DNA from 3 places in the Catenuloplanes atrovinosus genome. Region 1 is predicted to be linked to each of the others. Evidence: riboswitches for the same ligand, from Rfam matches in the RefSeq annotation. Region 1 holds a riboswitch; each other region holds the start of a gene.
What was found. A riboswitch is a leader RNA that binds a small molecule or an ion and turns the genes downstream of it on or off. The one in region 1 is predicted to bind S-adenosylmethionine.
Positions count from the first base shown of each region.

Region 2: it holds a riboswitch for S-adenosylmethionine, as region 1 does, so the genes downstream of both, thrC (threonine synthase) here and J2S41_RS11170 (GNAT family N-acetyltransferase) in region 1, are expected to answer to the same signal.
Region 3: it holds a riboswitch for S-adenosylmethionine, as region 1 does, so the genes downstream of both, J2S41_RS35885 (aminotransferase class V-fold PLP-dependent enzyme) here and J2S41_RS11170 (GNAT family N-acetyltransferase) in region 1, are expected to answer to the same signal.

Region 1 is NZ_JAVDYB010000001.1:2,479,540-2,484,723, reverse strand. It holds gene J2S41_RS11180 (LLM class flavin-dependent oxidoreductase) at 1-838, opposite strand, end outside; gene J2S41_RS11175 (LysR family transcriptional regulator) at 923-1,771, shown strand; SAM riboswitch class IV at 2,201-2,314, shown strand; gene J2S41_RS11170 (GNAT family N-acetyltransferase) at 2,327-2,929, shown strand; gene J2S41_RS11165 (nucleotidyltransferase domain-containing protein) at 3,333-4,073, opposite strand; gene J2S41_RS11160 (nucleoside/nucleotide kinase family protein) at 4,115-4,702, shown strand; gene J2S41_RS11155 (hypothetical protein) at 4,743-5,184, shown strand, end outside.
Region 2 is NZ_JAVDYB010000001.1:8,029,328-8,034,511, reverse strand. It holds gene J2S41_RS35800 (GNAT family N-acetyltransferase) at 1-874, opposite strand, end outside; gene thrC (threonine synthase) at 1,123-2,382, opposite strand; SAM riboswitch class I at 2,394-2,528, opposite strand; gene J2S41_RS35790 (GTP-binding protein) at 2,612-3,211, opposite strand; gene J2S41_RS35785 (DUF742 domain-containing protein) at 3,195-3,662, opposite strand; gene J2S41_RS35780 (roadblock/LC7 domain-containing protein) at 3,659-4,090, opposite strand; gene J2S41_RS35775 (sensor histidine kinase) at 4,087-5,184, opposite strand, start outside.
Region 3 is NZ_JAVDYB010000001.1:8,051,391-8,056,574, reverse strand. It holds gene J2S41_RS35895 (GroES family chaperonin) at 39-365, shown strand; gene J2S41_RS35890 (PrsW family intramembrane metalloprotease) at 356-1,780, opposite strand; SAM riboswitch class IV at 1,845-1,959, shown strand; gene J2S41_RS35885 (aminotransferase class V-fold PLP-dependent enzyme) at 2,009-3,271, shown strand; gene J2S41_RS35880 (FUSC family protein) at 3,276-4,424, opposite strand; gene J2S41_RS35875 (HD domain-containing protein) at 4,474-5,100, shown strand; gene J2S41_RS35870 (DUF4031 domain-containing protein) at 5,069-5,184, opposite strand, start outside.

The DNA of each region.
Region 1 (5,184 bases):
CCCGCGGCGTCGCGGTGCGGGTCACGATGTCCAGCGTCCGTGCCCGCTCGCCGACCGGAAGCAGCACCACATCGGTCGCCCCCGCGTCCCGGAGCCGGTCCAGCGCCCGCACCACGGCGGCCTCGTCACCGACCACGACCGTGTCCGCGACGCCGCCCAGCCCGGCGCGCCGCAGCGAGGTCCGGTACGCCGGAAGCGCCCCCGCGCCGGCGAAGTCGCGGGCGATCCGCTCGCGTACCGTGTCCGGATCGGTCGTCAGCGCCACCACCAGACTCACCACGATCCGCGCGCCGTCCGGCTGGCTCGGCACCAGCCGCTCCGCGACGATCTCCGGCGTGACCCAGGTCGCCACCACGCCGTCGGCCAGCTCACGGGCCAGCCCGAGCATCTTCGGCCCGAGCGCGGCCAGCAGCAGGTCCGGCGCCGGCGCGGTGATGTCCAGTGCGGCGTCGCCCGCCCGTGCGCCGTGCAGCAGCGGCCGGAGCGTCTCCAGGTAGTCGCGGGTATGCCCGAGCGGCGACTGGTACGACATCTTGAGCTGCCGTTCCACGTACCATGCGTGACCCGGCCCGACGCCCAGCGCCAGGCCGCCACCGGCCGCCCGCAGCGTCAGCGCCTCCGTCGCCATGGTCACCGGATGCCGTGGGTAGGTGAGCGCGATCGCGGTACCGACCTCGGCCGGCCGTTCGCGGAGCAGGGCCAGCAGCGTCAGCGGATCCCATCCGCCCGCCATCTGATTGGTCCAGAAGCTGTCGAGCCCGCGACGTGCGGCGTCCGCCGCCGCGGCGACGACGTCGGCGGGAGAGTCGGTGACGAGCAGGCCGGTTCCGATACGCATGGGCACATCACATCGCCCCGCCGGCGTCCGATCGATGGTCAACCCCACTCGGCAGCGATCACATTCCGTGATAGATCAGGTGGAGTGGAACTGAGGGCACTGCGCTACTTCGTGACCGTCGCCGAGGAACTGCACTTCGGCCGCGCCGCCGAGCGGCTGCACATCGTGCAGCCCGCCGTCAGCCAGCAGATCGCCCGCCTCGAACGGGAACTCGGCGTCCAGCTGCTCGACCGCACGTCCCGGCGCGTACGCCTGACTCCCGCCGGCCTCCGCGTCCTCGACGCCGCCCGCGACACGCTCGCCGCCGCCGCCCGCGTGCGCGTGGTGGCCGGGGAACACGCCGCCCCACTGCGCATCGGCGTCGAGTCCTGCGTCACCGACCGCCTGGACCGCGCCGTCACCCGCCTGCGCAACGCCGCCCGCCCCGCCGACCCGGTCCTGATCGACCTTCCCGTCCCTGCCCGCCTCGACGCCGTACGCACCGGTGACCTGGACCTGGCCCTCATCCGCGGCACGTTCACCGCCCCCGGCCTGACCGTCTCCCACGCCTGGTCCGAGCCACTTCACGTGGTGCTCGCCCGCGCGCACCCGGCCGCGGCTCACCCCACGGTCACGCTGCGCGACCTGGCTCCCGACGGCCTCCGGCTCCCCGCCCGCCACCACGACCCCGCCCTCCTCGACGCGATCGTCGCCGCCCTCCCGCCCGGCCTCCCCCACCAGCCCGCCGGTGACCCGGTCAACGTCCTCTTCGAGGTCGGCTCCGCCCCACACACCTGGACCGTCCTCCCCGCCGAACACCTCGCCAACACCCGCTCCACCCGCATCCGCGCCGTCCCCCTCGACCCGCCGATGACCATCAACGGGTACGTGGTGGCCTCCCCCGCCATGCCCGCTCCCTGCATGCGCACCTTGACCACCGCCTTCGCCGACTGACCTCCCCATCCACCACCCACTCCCCCATCGCCCACCCGGCCCGCCAGTGCCCCACCCGGTCAGCACCCACCCGGCCCGCCAATGCCCGAACCGGCCAGCATCCACCCGGCCCGCCAATGCCCGACCCGGCCAACACCCACCCGGCCCGCCAAAGCCCCACCCGGCCAGCACCCACCCGGCCAGCGCCCGAACCGGCCAGCGCCACCCGATGATCTACACCACGGCGCCACCCGATATATCACCAACGATCGATCCGTGGGAACCACCGCGTCATCACTGGTAGCCGCACTCGCCTTCAGCACCGGCCCACAGCGGCACCGCGCGTGGATGAGATCCACCCACGCCCATACGCGGCCGTCGTCAATACAGGAGGGTTGACGTCTGGATGGGTTGATTAAACGACTTGATGGGGTTGATAGATTGACGCAAGGTCATGAGCGCCAGCGCGAAGCCCCGGCTCGCTGGCCGGCAACCCTCCGTCGCGCGGTCGGGGTGCCCCGGGTGATGACCGGGCCCGGCGGACCCGCCGGGCAACACCGCGACGTGGAGGCGCACATGCCTGACATCACCCTACGCACGGCCGGGATCGCCGATGTCCCCGCGATCGCCGCGCTGCACGCGGATAGCTGGCGCCGTCACTATCGGGGAGCGTACACGGACGCCTACCTGGACGGTGACGTGCTGGCGGACCGCCAGGCCGTGTGGTCGGCGCGGCTCGCGGCCGCGGCGGGCACGGCGGGCACGGCGGGCACGGCGACGATCATCGCGGAGCACGACGGTGACGACGGGATCGCCGGTTTTGTCCACGTGGTGCTCGATCGTGATCCGGTCTGGGGCAGCCTGGTCGACAACCTGCACGTGGTGCACCACCGGCACCGATCCGGCGTGGGACGGCGGCTGCTGGCCCGCGCGGCGCGGATCGCGGTCACCGCGGCGGACTCGAACGTGCTGCACCTGTGGGTGCTGGAGCAGAACGTGGCCGCGCAACGGTTCTACCTGGCGTGCGGCGCGGAGAACCGCGAGCGTGGCACCGCCTCGCCACCCCGAGGCGACGCGTCCCGCCTCAACGGCACCCCGGGCAAGTTCCGCATGGTCTGGACCGACGCGACCGTCCTCGCCCACCTCGACAGCGAGCCACCTCACCCCGGCGCGGCGTAGCCGACCCGGTCCGAGAACCGCGGCAGGAGGGACGACGGCGCGGCGGCACACCGGGGACCGGCAGCGGACGGCGACCCCTCGCTCCCAGGAGGACCTCCCGCCGCGGCGTAGGGCCTGCAGGGCGGCCGGGCGAACCGAGCCGATCAGCACGGCGGCGGAGACGGCTGCGGGCAGCGGAACGGGCCACGACGTGGGAAACGTCAGCCGCGGAGGGCGTCGCGGGCGAAGCCGAGCAGGTCGGCGCGGCGGCACACCGGGGACCGGCAGCGGACGGCGACACCCCGCTCCCAGGAGCACCTCCCGCCGCGGCGTAGGGCCTGTAGGGCGGCCCGGCGAACCGAGCCGATCAGCACGGCGGCGGAGACGGCTGCGGGCAGCGGAACGGGCCACGACGTGGGAAAGGTCAGCCGCGGAGGGCGTCGCGGGCGAAGCCGAGCAGGTCGGCGCGGCGGCGGAGAGGGCTGCGGTAGCGTGGGCGGCCGCCGACGCGGATGCGCAGGGCCTCCTCGATGACGCGGTGCCAGCGCGGATCGTAGGTGGCGGTCGCGTACGCGGCCGCCGCCGTCTTCGAGGTGACGCGGCCGGCCGCGAGCGTGTGCCGCAGCCGCGCCACGCCCAGCACCGTCCACGTCGTGGCCCACTCCGACAACCCCAGCGGCGACCGGGACAGCTGCGTCACCCACGGCGTCCAGTACGTTTCGAGGTTGCGGCGCGTCGAGGCGGCCAGGGCCGGCCAGTCGGTGAACACGTCCGCGGCCGGGCCGCGGATCGGCACGCCGCCCTGGGCGAGGACGTGCCAGGTGACCAGGTTTCGCTCGAAGTCGGAGGCGGCGGAGACGCGCCACTCGTGCGCGGCGATCCCGGGTGGCAGCGTGGCCGGGTCGGCGCGCAGGTCGTCCCACGAGACGTAGAGTCCGTCGAAGTCCGGGGCGGCGTGGCGCGTGTGCAGTTCGGCGTGGATGCGGCGGATCGCGGCCACGTCCGGGGCCGAGGAGGTCACGGCCACGAAGTCGATGTCGCTGACGCCCGGGTGGTAGTCGCCCAGCGCGACGGAGCCGACCAGGTACAGGCCCTCGACCAGGCCGGGCGCGTGCCGGTCGGCGATCTCCAGGTAGGCGGCGGCGACGTCCCGCGGATCGATCACGGCCGACACCGTAGTAACCACGGGCAACGTACGATCATGGGATACACGGCACCACCGGCTCCGATCCCGCGACCGCCCAGGCGGCGCGCGTTCTCGCCTGGGCGGGCACGCTGTCGCCCGCGGCCGGCGGCGTCCGGGTGGTGGCGGTCGAGGGCCGTTCCGGGGCGGGCAAGACCGGCCTCGCCCGCGCGCTCGCGCACACCCTGGATGCCCCGCTGGTACGGATGGACGACCTCTACCCCGGCTGGGACGGCCTGCTCGGCGGCGTCGGCGCGCTGCGGGAGTGGATCCTGGAGCCGCTCGCGGCCCGCGACCCGATCCGCTGGCGGCGCTGGGACTGGGCGGCGGGCACGTACCGTGACTGGGAGCCGTTGACCGTCGGCACCGACCTGATCGTCGAGGGTGTCGGCTGTGGAGCGCGCGCTCTCGCCCCGTACCGCAGCGGGCTGGTCTGGATCGACGCGCCCGAGGCCGTCCGGCGCCGGCGTGCGCTGGAGCGCGACGGGGACGCCTACGCCCCGCACTGGGACCGCTGGGCCCGCCAGGAGGACGCGTTCTACGCCACGAACCAGGTCCGCGCGCACGCCGATCTCGTCATCGACAACACCGGCACGCCGTTCTGTCCATGACCGCGTTGACCCGGAGCCGCGGCCTCGCTCTGGTGAATGGATGACGATAGAACTCATCCGTGACCTGATCATCGTCAACGACGACCTCCGCCGGGAGATCGTGGCCGAGGTCGACCACGGCGTGGCCCCCGCCGGCGCCACGATCATCCTCGCCGCGCGCGAGATCCGCCACGATCCCGGCTACCTGCTCCGGCTGGAGGGCTACGCGCTGCTCATCGTGGCCGACGTCTACGCCGGCAACGGCGGCACGGTCGACTGCGGCGGCTCGCCGGGCACGGACGGCACCGCCGGCGGCAAGGGCCCGGACGGCTTCGCGGCCGCGGGCACGCGCCGCCCCGGCGGTCCCGGCGGCCCGGGAGGCGCCGGGACCGCGGGACACCCGGGCTGGCCGCTGACCGTGATCGCACAGCAGATCTCCGGCGTCCGGCTGCTCGCCACCGGCGGTGCCGGCGGCCGCGGCGGCGCGGGCGGTCCGGGCGGCA
Region 2 (5,184 bases), 5.5 Mb from region 1:
GCAGATGGTTGTGGATTTTGACGGCCATCCCGAGGCGGTGACCGCGGTGCGCCGGGTCGACCAGCGTGATCTGCTGCCAGCCCCACGAGACCGGCTCGTCCAGCTGCTCGATCATCGTCCAGGCGACGAGCCGGCCGGTGGCGTCGTCCCGCATGGCCGCGTGGAACAGCGTGCCGCCCTTGTCGCGGTAGCCCCGCTCGTAGGCGCGGATCACGGACGGGTCCGGCTTCTCCGCCTCCAGCTCCAGCTCGCCGGTCGGCGCGTCGAGCAGCAGCCGCCCGTTCAGATAGGCGATGTCCTCGACGTCGGCCTCCGGCACCTCGCCGGTCCAGAGCACCGGCGAGTATCCCGCCGTGTGCGGCGTGGCCTGCGACAGGAGTCGCTCGACCGGTACGTCGTCGAGGTCCAGTGCCTGCCCGTGCGCGGTCGAGGCGCGCCGGTAGCCGAGCGCCTCCGCGAACGCGGAGCCGTGACCGGGGCGCGCCGGGCCACCGGGCAGCGACTCCGACGTGGTCGCCAGCACGGTCGTGCGGCCCTCGCCGCGGACGATCCCGGTGAGGTGCTCGTGCAGCGCGCGGCCCGCGCCCCGGCGGCGGTGCTCCGGCAGCACGTGCACCTCGATCATCGCGGTGTCCCGGTTCCGCTCGTCCGGCAGGACCAGCAGGCCGGTGCCGACCGCGACGCCGTCCGCCCGGGCCAGGAAGCCGAGCCGACGCTCGCCGACCTGCGGATTCCGTAACCGGGACAGGTATCGGCGCTGGCTGAGAACGGGCAGGTCCGGGGTGTCGGTGCGGCCGGCGAGGCGCATGATCGCCGTCGCCTCCCCGCACTCGGGGTCGTCGGCGAGGTCGACGGCGGTGACGCGCAGGCTCATGCCGTGCACCCTGCCCGGGAAGCCCGCGATCTGGCGAATGAATTTGGTCGGGGAGACGCTCGCACAGCACCTCGATGAACGATCAGCACTGGGTCGTCGAGTCGGCGGAAGAGATTGTCGCCAAGCTCAGGATCCGCAACTCTTACGGCGTCGCGTCTCCCCGCACGGAGCATTTTGCGGTGTAGCGAGAATCACGTCAAGGCTTTCCGCTACGCGTCGATCAACAGGCCACCCCGGAGGGTGATCAGTCAGCCGAGCAGGCCCGCCTCCCGCGCGGAACGCAGCGACGGCTTCACCGTGTGCGTCGGCCCCACGAGGCTAGCCACCGCGTCCAGCGTCTTCAATCCCTCGCCGGTGTTGTAGACGACCGTCTCCTTCGCCGGGTCGAGCCGGCCAGACTTGATCAGCTTGGCCAGCACCGCGGTGGTGACGCCGCCCGCGGTCTCCGCGAAGACGCCGGTGGTGCGCGCCAGCAGCCGGATCGCGTCGCGGATCTCGTCGTCGTCCGCGTAGTCCATCCAGCCGCCGGTCCGCCGCACCGCCTCCAGCGCATAGAGGCCGGCCGCCGGGTCGCCGATGTTCAGCGACTTCGCGATGCCGGTCGGGCGCACCGGGCGGATCTCGTCGGTCTCCTCGTGCAGCGCCACCGCGATCGGGTTGCAGCCGGCGGACTGCGCGCCGAACACGGTCCAGCCGTTCGCCGGCGCCTCGACCAGTCCGATCTCGACCAGCTCGGAGAACGCCTTGTCGACCTTGGTCAGCAGCTCGCCGCTGGCCATCGGGATCACGACCTGCTCCGGAATCCGCCAGCCGAGCTGCTCCGCGACCTCGTAGCCGAGCGTCTTGGAGCCCTCCGCGTAGTACGGCCGGACGTTGACGTTGACGAACGCGGTGTCCTCGAACTCGTCCGTCTCGACCAGTTCGCTGCACAGGCGGTTGACGTCGTCGTACGACCCCTCGATCGCCACCAGGTCGCCGCCGTACACCGCGGTGGTGATGATTTTGCCCTGCTCCAGGTCGGCCGGGATGAAAACGATCGACGGCACGCCCGCCCGGGCCGCGTGCGCGGCGACCGAGTTGGCCAGGTTGCCGGTGGAGGCGCAGGCGAACCGCGTGAAGCCCAGGCCGCGGGCGGCGGACAGCGCCACCGACACCACCCGGTCCTTGAACGAGTGCGTCGGGTTCGCGGAGTCGTCCTTCACCCACAGCGCGCCGGTCATGCCCAGCTCCGCGGCGAGCGCGGGCGCGGAGACCAGCGGCGTCATGCCCGGGTTCAGCGTGATCCGGTCGGCCGGGTCCTGGCCGGACGGGAGCAGCCCCGCGTACCGCCAGATGTTGTTCGGACCGGCCTCGATCTGCTCACGGGTGACCCGCTTCAGCAGGTCCTGGTCGTAGGCGACCTCGAGCGGGCCGAAACACTCGTAACAGGCGTGCTGCGCGGCGAGCGGGTATTCGGCGCCGCAACCGCGACAGACGAGGGCGCGAGCGGGGCTGACGGCAGACGTCATGAGGAGGTGTCCTCTCATCTTTCCCATCGCCACACCGTGTGACGGGGACGGAATTGGCACCTGCCGCCGCCGCGCTCGTCGTCGAGCGCGCGGGGTGGTTGCCGGGGCGTCATCGGGCCGTATCCCTCAGCCCCTCTGGATGAGGTATTCAGTTGTGCGGGTTCGAGTTTACGGGCAGGTTTCCGGATCTCCACCAGGCGATCCCGAGGTGTGAGCGAATCGTCGCCGTTCACTCACGTACCGAGGCGGTGGCCAGCCCTCGCATCCGCCGGCGCAGCACCTGCTCCATCAGCTGCACCAGCGCGTCCTTCACCGAGGACCGCGCGCGGGCGTCACACTCCGCGATCGGCACCTCCGGTCCCACGCCGAGCGCGTCCCGCACCTCCTCCAGCGCGAACCGTGGCGCGCCGTCGAACGGGTTCACCGCCAGCAGGAACGGCAGGCCCATCTCCTCGAAGTAGTCGACCGCGGGATAGCTGTCCTCGATCCGGCGCGTATCGACCAGCACCACCGCGCCCAGCGCACCGTCCACCAGGTCGTCCCAGAGGAACGAGAAGCGGTCCTGGCCCGGCGTGCCGAACAGGTAGAGCATCAGCGACGCGTCGAGGTGGATGCGGCCGAAGTCGAGCGCGACCGTGGTGGTGGTCTTGCCGGCGACCGCACGCGTGTCGTCCACGCCGATCGACACCTCGGTCATGTCCGCCTCGGTGAGCAGCGGCTCGATCTCGGATATGGCGCTCACGAAGGTGGTCTTGCCCACTCCGAAGCCGCCGCTGATCACGATCTTCACGACCACCGGGGTGGTCGTCGCACTAGAGGGCCCGGACACGGTCGACGATCCTCTCGATCAGCTCGATGGGCAGGGCGGAGGAGTCCGGCATCGGCTCGTCCACGGTCACGTAGCCGTCCGCGGCGAGGTCCGCGACCAGCACCCGGGCCACCCCGACCGGCACACCCAGGCAGGTCGCGACGTCCGCGAGCGCGCGCGGCTCCTGACAGAACCGGACGATGCGCAGCAGCTCGAAGCGCAGCGGCGCGGACAGCGCGGCGGGCGCGGCGCGGATCAGCGTCTCCAGCCGCAGCCCGTCCCGCAGCGGCCGGGTCCGGCCGCCGGTCAGCAGGAACGGCCGGATAACGCCCTCGTCCTCACCGCCGCGGACCGGCTCCTCCGGCGCACCGGCGGCCTGACCGCGGCGGCGGGGCAACTCGTCCGCCGTGCGGTGCCAGGGCGGCACCATCCGCGGGTCCGGCACCCGCGGGCCGAGGTCCCCGGCGCTCACCGCGGGAGCGTCCGGCGGGACTCGGCGATCAGCGCCGGCGTGAGCAGGTCGCCGACCCGCTCGCCGAGCAGCGCGATCTCGTACCCGATCAGCGCCACGTCGCAGTCGCCGACCGCGAGCACGCCGAGGCAGGTGCCGCCGCCGAGCGCGGAGACGATCAGGAAGCCGGAGGTCATCTCGATCATGATCAGTTTGAGGCCGGTGAACTCGTAGCGGCGGGCCGCGCTGCGGGCCAGGCTGCTCAGTCCGGAGACGATCGCCGCGAGGTGGTCGGCGTCGGCGCGGGACAGACCGGCGGACGTGGCGATCAGCATGCCGTCCGAGGAGACGGCTACGGCCTCGCGCACGCCGGCCGTACCCCGGACGAAGTTGGTGATCAGCCAGTTGAAGCGGTGAGCCGTGGTGTCCGGCCCTGCGTCGATGCTCATCGCGCCTTCCCGTTCTCGTCGTCGAAGCCGTCGTGGGTGGTGCCCTCGCTCGCCGCGCGGCCCAGGTGCAGGCCGCGGCGGAGCGCCGTCATGGTGGCGCCGATGTCGGCCGGCACCGGCCGCTCCGCGGCGAGGCGCGCGGCCGTGCCGTTCCCGGCGCCGCGCGGGCCCTGCCGGGGGACGGCGCCTCCGGCCGGGCCGCGACGATGCCTCGGTACGCGCTTGACCAGCCCGTTCGGCGTCACCTCGGCCTCCGGTGCGGCCGGCGCGACCGGCGCCGGGACGGGAGTGCGCGGCACCGGGGCGGGAGTGCGCGGCGCCGGGGCGGGCGGTGCGGAGGCGGGCGCCGGCACCGGCACCGCGTCGATGTGGAACGTGGTGGTGGGCGTCGACGCCGGCACGTTCTCCGCCGGCGGCGCGACCAGCAGCGAGGCCGGCACCTTCACCCGGGCGGTCGTGCCGGTCACCGGCGACTGGCAAATCTCCACGGTCATGCCGAGCTTCCCGGCGAGGTGGCCGACCACGTAGTGCCCCAGGTACTTCGTGGGCGCCACCGAGAACGGCTCCGCGCCGGCCAGCCGCGCGTTGGCCCGGGCCAGTTCCTCCGGGCTCATGCCGACGCCCTGGTCCACGATCGCGATCAGGTACGCCTCCCGGTCCACCCACCGCCCGTGCACCTCCACGTCGAAGTCCGGCGGGGAGAAGGTGAGCCCGTTCTCGACCAGCTCGGCGACCATGTGGGCCAGGTCGGCCACGTACGCGCCGGGCACGAACGCGTCATCGATCCGGCGCAGCGACACCCGGCGGTAGTCCTCCACCTCGGCGAGCGCGGAGCGCAGCACGTCGGCCATCGGCAACGGGCGCGACCAGCTCCGCGGCGTCGCCTCCCCGACCAGCACCAGCAGGCTCTCCGCGTTGCGCCGCATGCGGGTCGCCAGGTGGTCCAGCTCGAACAGGTTCGCCAGACCGGCCGGATCGGTCTCCTCGCGCTCCAGCTGGGTGATGAAGCTGAGCTGGCGGCGGAGCAGGTTCTGGTTGCGGCGGCCCAGGTTCGCCATCGAGTCCGCGGTGTTCCGGCGCAGCACGGCCTGCTC
Region 3 (5,184 bases), 5.6 Mb from region 1:
GCGCCGGGCCCGGCCGGGTACGGGTAGCGTCTCCTGACGTGAACGACGACGCCAAGCTGCCGATTCGGCTGCTGCACGACCGCGTCCTGGTCCGGCTCGACGGTGCCGAGGGGGAGCGCCGTTCGTCCGCCGGCATCGTCATCCCGGCCACCGCGTCGATGGGCCGCCGCCTCTCCTGGGCCACCGCGGTCGGCGTGGGCCCGAACGTGCGGTCCGTGGCCGCCGGTGACCGGGTGCTCTTCGACCCGGAGGACCGGTCCGAGGTGGAGTTGCACGGCCGGGAGTACGTGCTGCTCCGCGAGCGGGACGTGCACGCGGTCGCGGCCGAGCGCGTCGAGTCCGACGGGATCGGCCTCTACCTGTAGTAGCTGGTGATCGGGATCGGCACCACCGGCGAGGCGGGCGCCTCGATCGGCCGGCTCACCCCGTCCGGGAACGTGATGTGGTACCGCTCGCCGTCCCAGCGGGCCGGCGGGGTCTGCGGGTCCCGGCCCACGAAGACGGACCGCTCGGCCGAGATCCGGCCGAGCAGCGCCCGCTCCTCCGCGCCGGCCGCGTCCAGGTTCCGGTAGAGCCCGCGGTCCATCCCGTCGCGCAGCAGCGCGAGCTTCGTGGTGGCGAACTGGAAGTTGCGCATCGCGCGCACGCCGGCGTCACCGGCGACCCGCTTCGCCCAGCGGCGGGCGGAGTGCCGGCGGCCGAGGCTGCTCAGCGTGGCCACCTCGGGCGGGGAGAGCCAGCCGGCCCGGACGTACGCCGGGAGCGTCCGCTCGGTGAGCCGCCCCTCCCAGCCGCGCAGCCAGATGGCGAAGCCGCCCGTGGCGAAGAAGACCGGGATCATGAGCCCCAGGTAGCCGTAGAGCAGCACGATCGGCTCGCCGGTCGCCACCACCAGCGACGGCAGCAGGTTCCACGTGCCGTGGATCATCATGGCGACCAGCAGGCCGGAGATCGGCGCGAGCCAGCGGACCGGGCGCGCGGCGGTACGGGCGGCGATGCCCAGCCCGACGCCGGCCATGGACGTGAACAGCGGGTGCGCGAAGCCGGTGAACAGGATGCGCACGATGAAGATCAGGAACAGTTGCTGCGCGCCGCTGGCCGGGCCGTACTGCTCGTTGCTGGCCGCGTAGCCGTGCCCGCCCAGGTAGAGGATGTTCTCCACCATGGCGAAGCCGATCGCGGAGAGGCCACAGTAGACGATGCCGTCGGTGATGCCGGACCACTCGCGCCGTCGCCACCAGAGCAGCAGCACCGGCCCGAGCGCCTTCATCGCCTCCTCGATGAACGGCGCGACCAGCACCGCCACCAGCGAGTCGGACAGACCCCAGCCTTCGAAGAGGTACGCCGAGACGCTGTTCACCACCAGAGCGGCGCCGGTCGCCACGAACGCGCCCCAGGCGAAGCAGAACGCGAGGTAGCCGATCGGCTCGGGCTCGTACCGGTCGAGCCACATGAACGCGCCGATCAGCACCGGCACCGGCAGCAGCGCCGCGGCGGTGCCGAGCAGCAGCCCGTCGATGCCGATGTTGAAGCCGAGGAAGACCGTCACCGCGATCGCGCAGGCGGCGATGAAGACGATCATCACGGCCAGGCCGATGATCCGCCACACCCGCCTCCGCAGGCCCGGCTCCGGCGCGGCCGGCGGCAGCGAACCGGCCGGCGGCAGCGAACCGCTCGGCGGCAGCGAACCGCTCGGCGGCACCGGACCGGCCGGCGGCACCGGACCGGCCGGCGGCATCGGACCGGCGGGCGCGTAGGGCTGCGGTGGAATCTCCGACATGAGGTTCAGCGTATCCAGAACGGGCTTGCCACGATCGCCCAGTGCGTGGCTATGATTGCCGCCAGGTCACGAGCGTCAGCGACAAGCCCCGGCTAGCTGACCGGCAACCCTCGTCTGTTCGCGGTGGGGTGCCCCGGGTGATGACCGGGCCCGCGTGTCCGCGCGGGCAAGCGCGGACCTCGTTCCCGACGGTGTGCTCGGGGTCCCTCAGACCCCGGAGGTCATCGCATGTCGACGCTCACGCTGCCCGCCGCCGTCGCCACCGCCGCCGAGAGCACCGCGCCCGCCGTCCTGGGCGTGCCCGGCGTCCTGGGCGTGCCCGGCCAGATCAACCTCGACTACGCGGCCACCGCGCCGTGCGCGGTCGCGGCCGCCGAGGCGGTGAACGCGATCCTGCCCTGGTACGCCAGCGTGCACCGCGGCGCCGGCGCGCTCTCCCAGCGCTGCACGCTCGCCTACGAGCGGGCCCGGCAGACCGTCGCGGACTTCCTCGGCGCGCGCGCCGAGGACCACGTGATCTTCACGCGGAACACCACGGACGCGCTGAACCTGCTGGCCTCGGCGTTGCCGGCCGGCACCACCGTGGTCACGTTCGGCGGCGAGCATCACGCCAACCTGCTGCCCTGGCCGGGCCACCCGCTGCGGCTGCCGGTCCCGTCGTCGCCGGGCGCCGCGGTGCGCTCGCTCGGTGAGGCGCTGGCCGAGCTGCGCCGCGGCCCGCACGCGCCGGCGCACATCCTGGTCGCGGTGACCGGCGCCAGCAACGTCACCGGTGAGGTGTGGCCGATCGCGGAGCTGGCCGCGGTGGCGCACCGGCACGGCGCCCGGATCGCGCTGGACGCGGCGCAGTTGGCCCCGCACCTGCCGGTGGACGTGGCGGCGCTGGACGTGGACTACGTGGCGGTCTCCGGCCACAAGCTGTACGCACCGTTCGGCGCCGGGGTGCTGGCCGGGCGCGGCGACTGGCTGGACGCGGCCGAGCCGTACCTGCGCGGCGGCGGCGCCACCACCCGGGTCGGCGCCGGTACGCACGACGTGACCTGGGCGACCGGGCCGGCGCGGCACGAGGCCGGCACGCCGAACCTGCTGGGCGCGGTGGCGCTGGCCGCGGTCTGCGCGGCGTTGCAGGTGGCGGACCGGGACACGCTGCGGGCGGACGAGGAGCGGCTGGTCGCCCGGCTGCGCGCGGGCCTGGCGTCGATCCCGGGCGTGGTGGAGCTGCGCACGTTCGGCCCGGACGCGGAGCGGGTGGGGATCGTGTCGTTCGCGGTGGCCGGGCGGGACTCGTCCGCGGTCGCGGCGGAGCTGGGGCGGGAGCACAACATCGGCGTACGGGACGGGCTGTTCTGCGCGCACCCGCTGGCGAAGCGGCTGCTGTCCGAGGCGTCCGCGCGGTCCGGGCTCACGCTGCCGCCGACCGCGCTGCGGGTCAGCGTCGGCCTGGGCAGCACGGAGTCCGACGTGGACGCGCTGATCGCCGCGCTGGGGTGAAACGCTAGGCCGCGGTCTTCGTCTCGAACGGGCGGCCGAACGCGCGACGGACCTGCCGGATCGCCTCCTCGTGCTCGACGCCGGAGGCCCGGACCAGGTCCGTCGCGGTGGACCGCACCTGCGCCACCACCACGGAGCCGGAGAAGCCCACGCCGTCCGCGTAGGCCCGCCCGGCGTCGGACACCGCGCGCAGCGCCCGCCCGCGCGCGGCCTCCGGCTCCACGCCCAGCTCCAGCTCGGTGCGGAGCAGCTCGACCGCCTCGCCCAGCGCGACCACCGCGGGCGCGAGGGTGCGCGGCACCGGCTCGCCGTCGTTCAGCATCGTCACGATCCGCCGGACCAGCACGCGGCTGTTGCGCAGCGCGTGCGCCACGTACCGCGCGCTGTCCAGGTACTGCGCCAGTGGCGCGCGGGCCCGCCAGCGCACCGGTGCCAGCGTCGCGTTCTCCCGGCCCGCCTTGATCGCCTCGTCCATGGTGCTGAGGTCCGACTCGGCCGCGCGCAGCCGCTCCAGCGCCTCGGCGGCGCTCTCCGGTTCGCCGGCGACCAGCGCGCCGGCCGCGTGCCGGAGGCCGTCGGCGAGCACGTCGAGCGCCGGGTTCGCCGCGCGGATGACCACGGTGAGCGGGTTGATCGGCAGCAGCAGCGCCATCACGGCCAGGCCGACCGCGCCGCCGATCAGCGCGTCCCAGAACCTGCCGAGGTAGATGCCCTCGGTCGGCGGCGTGAGCGTGGCGACCAGCACCGCGGACGAGCTGGCCTGCACCACCAGCGACGAGCCGCCGCCGAGGAATATCGCGGAGACCACGGCCAGGCCCACGGACAGCCCGATCTGCCACGGCCCGGTCCCGATCAGGAGGATCAGCGCGTCGCCGACCGCGATGCCCAGCGCCACGCCGATGACCAGCTCGAACGCGCGGCGCAGCCGCTGCCCGACGGAGACCGCGAGCGTGATCACCGCGGCGATCGGCGCGAAGAACGGCGTCTGGTGGTGCAGCAGGTCGTTCGCGATCAGCCAGGCGATGCCGGCGGCCACGCCGGTCTGCAGCGCGAGGCCCGCGTTGCCGCGCACCCGGCCGAGCCGTTCGCGGAACGTGCCGCCGGACCGGCGGCCCAGCTCGGCCACGCGTTGGCCGAACGGCGCGCTGCCCATGTACCGACCCTACCGTCGATCATGGGAGTTCTCCTGCCAGGATGACGTGGTGAGCGAGCTGATGGCGGGCTGGCGCGGCGCGCTGGCCGGTGCGGGTGGCACGGATCCGGGCGACGTGGCGGGCGCGGCGCTGCTGGCGCGCTGGCGCGAGCCGCATCGGGCGTACCACGACGAGGACCACCTCACCTCGATGCTCTCCACCGTGGACCGGCACGCCGGCAAGGCGGATGATCCGGACCTGGTGCGGCTCGCGGTCTGGTACCACGACGCGGTCTACGATCCCACCGCGCCCGGGAACGAGGAGGCCAGCGCCCGGCTCGCCGAGTCGGAGCTGGCCGCGCTGGGTGTCGCGGAGCACGCGGTGGCCGAGGTGGCGCGGCTGGTGCGGCTCACGGCCGGGCACGCGGTCACGGACGATGACCGCAACGGCGCGCTGCTCTGCGACGCCGACCTGGCCGTGCTGGCCCGGCCTCCGGCCGACTACGAGCGATACACCCGGGCGGTACGCCGGGAGTACGCGCACGTGCCCGACGAGCTGTTCCGCCTCGGGCGCGCCGCCGTGCTGCGCGGGCTGCTCGACCTGCCCGCGCTGTTCCGCGATCCGGAACTGGCCGCGCGCTGGGAGGCGCCGGCCCGCGCCAACCTCACTCGCGAGCTGGCGGAGCTGACCGCCTGACCGTGTGCTTCGGCTTGCGCAGCCCGGAGGCGCGCAGCACGGCCACGATCTCCCGGCTGGAGACCAGCCGCGCCCCGAGCAGGA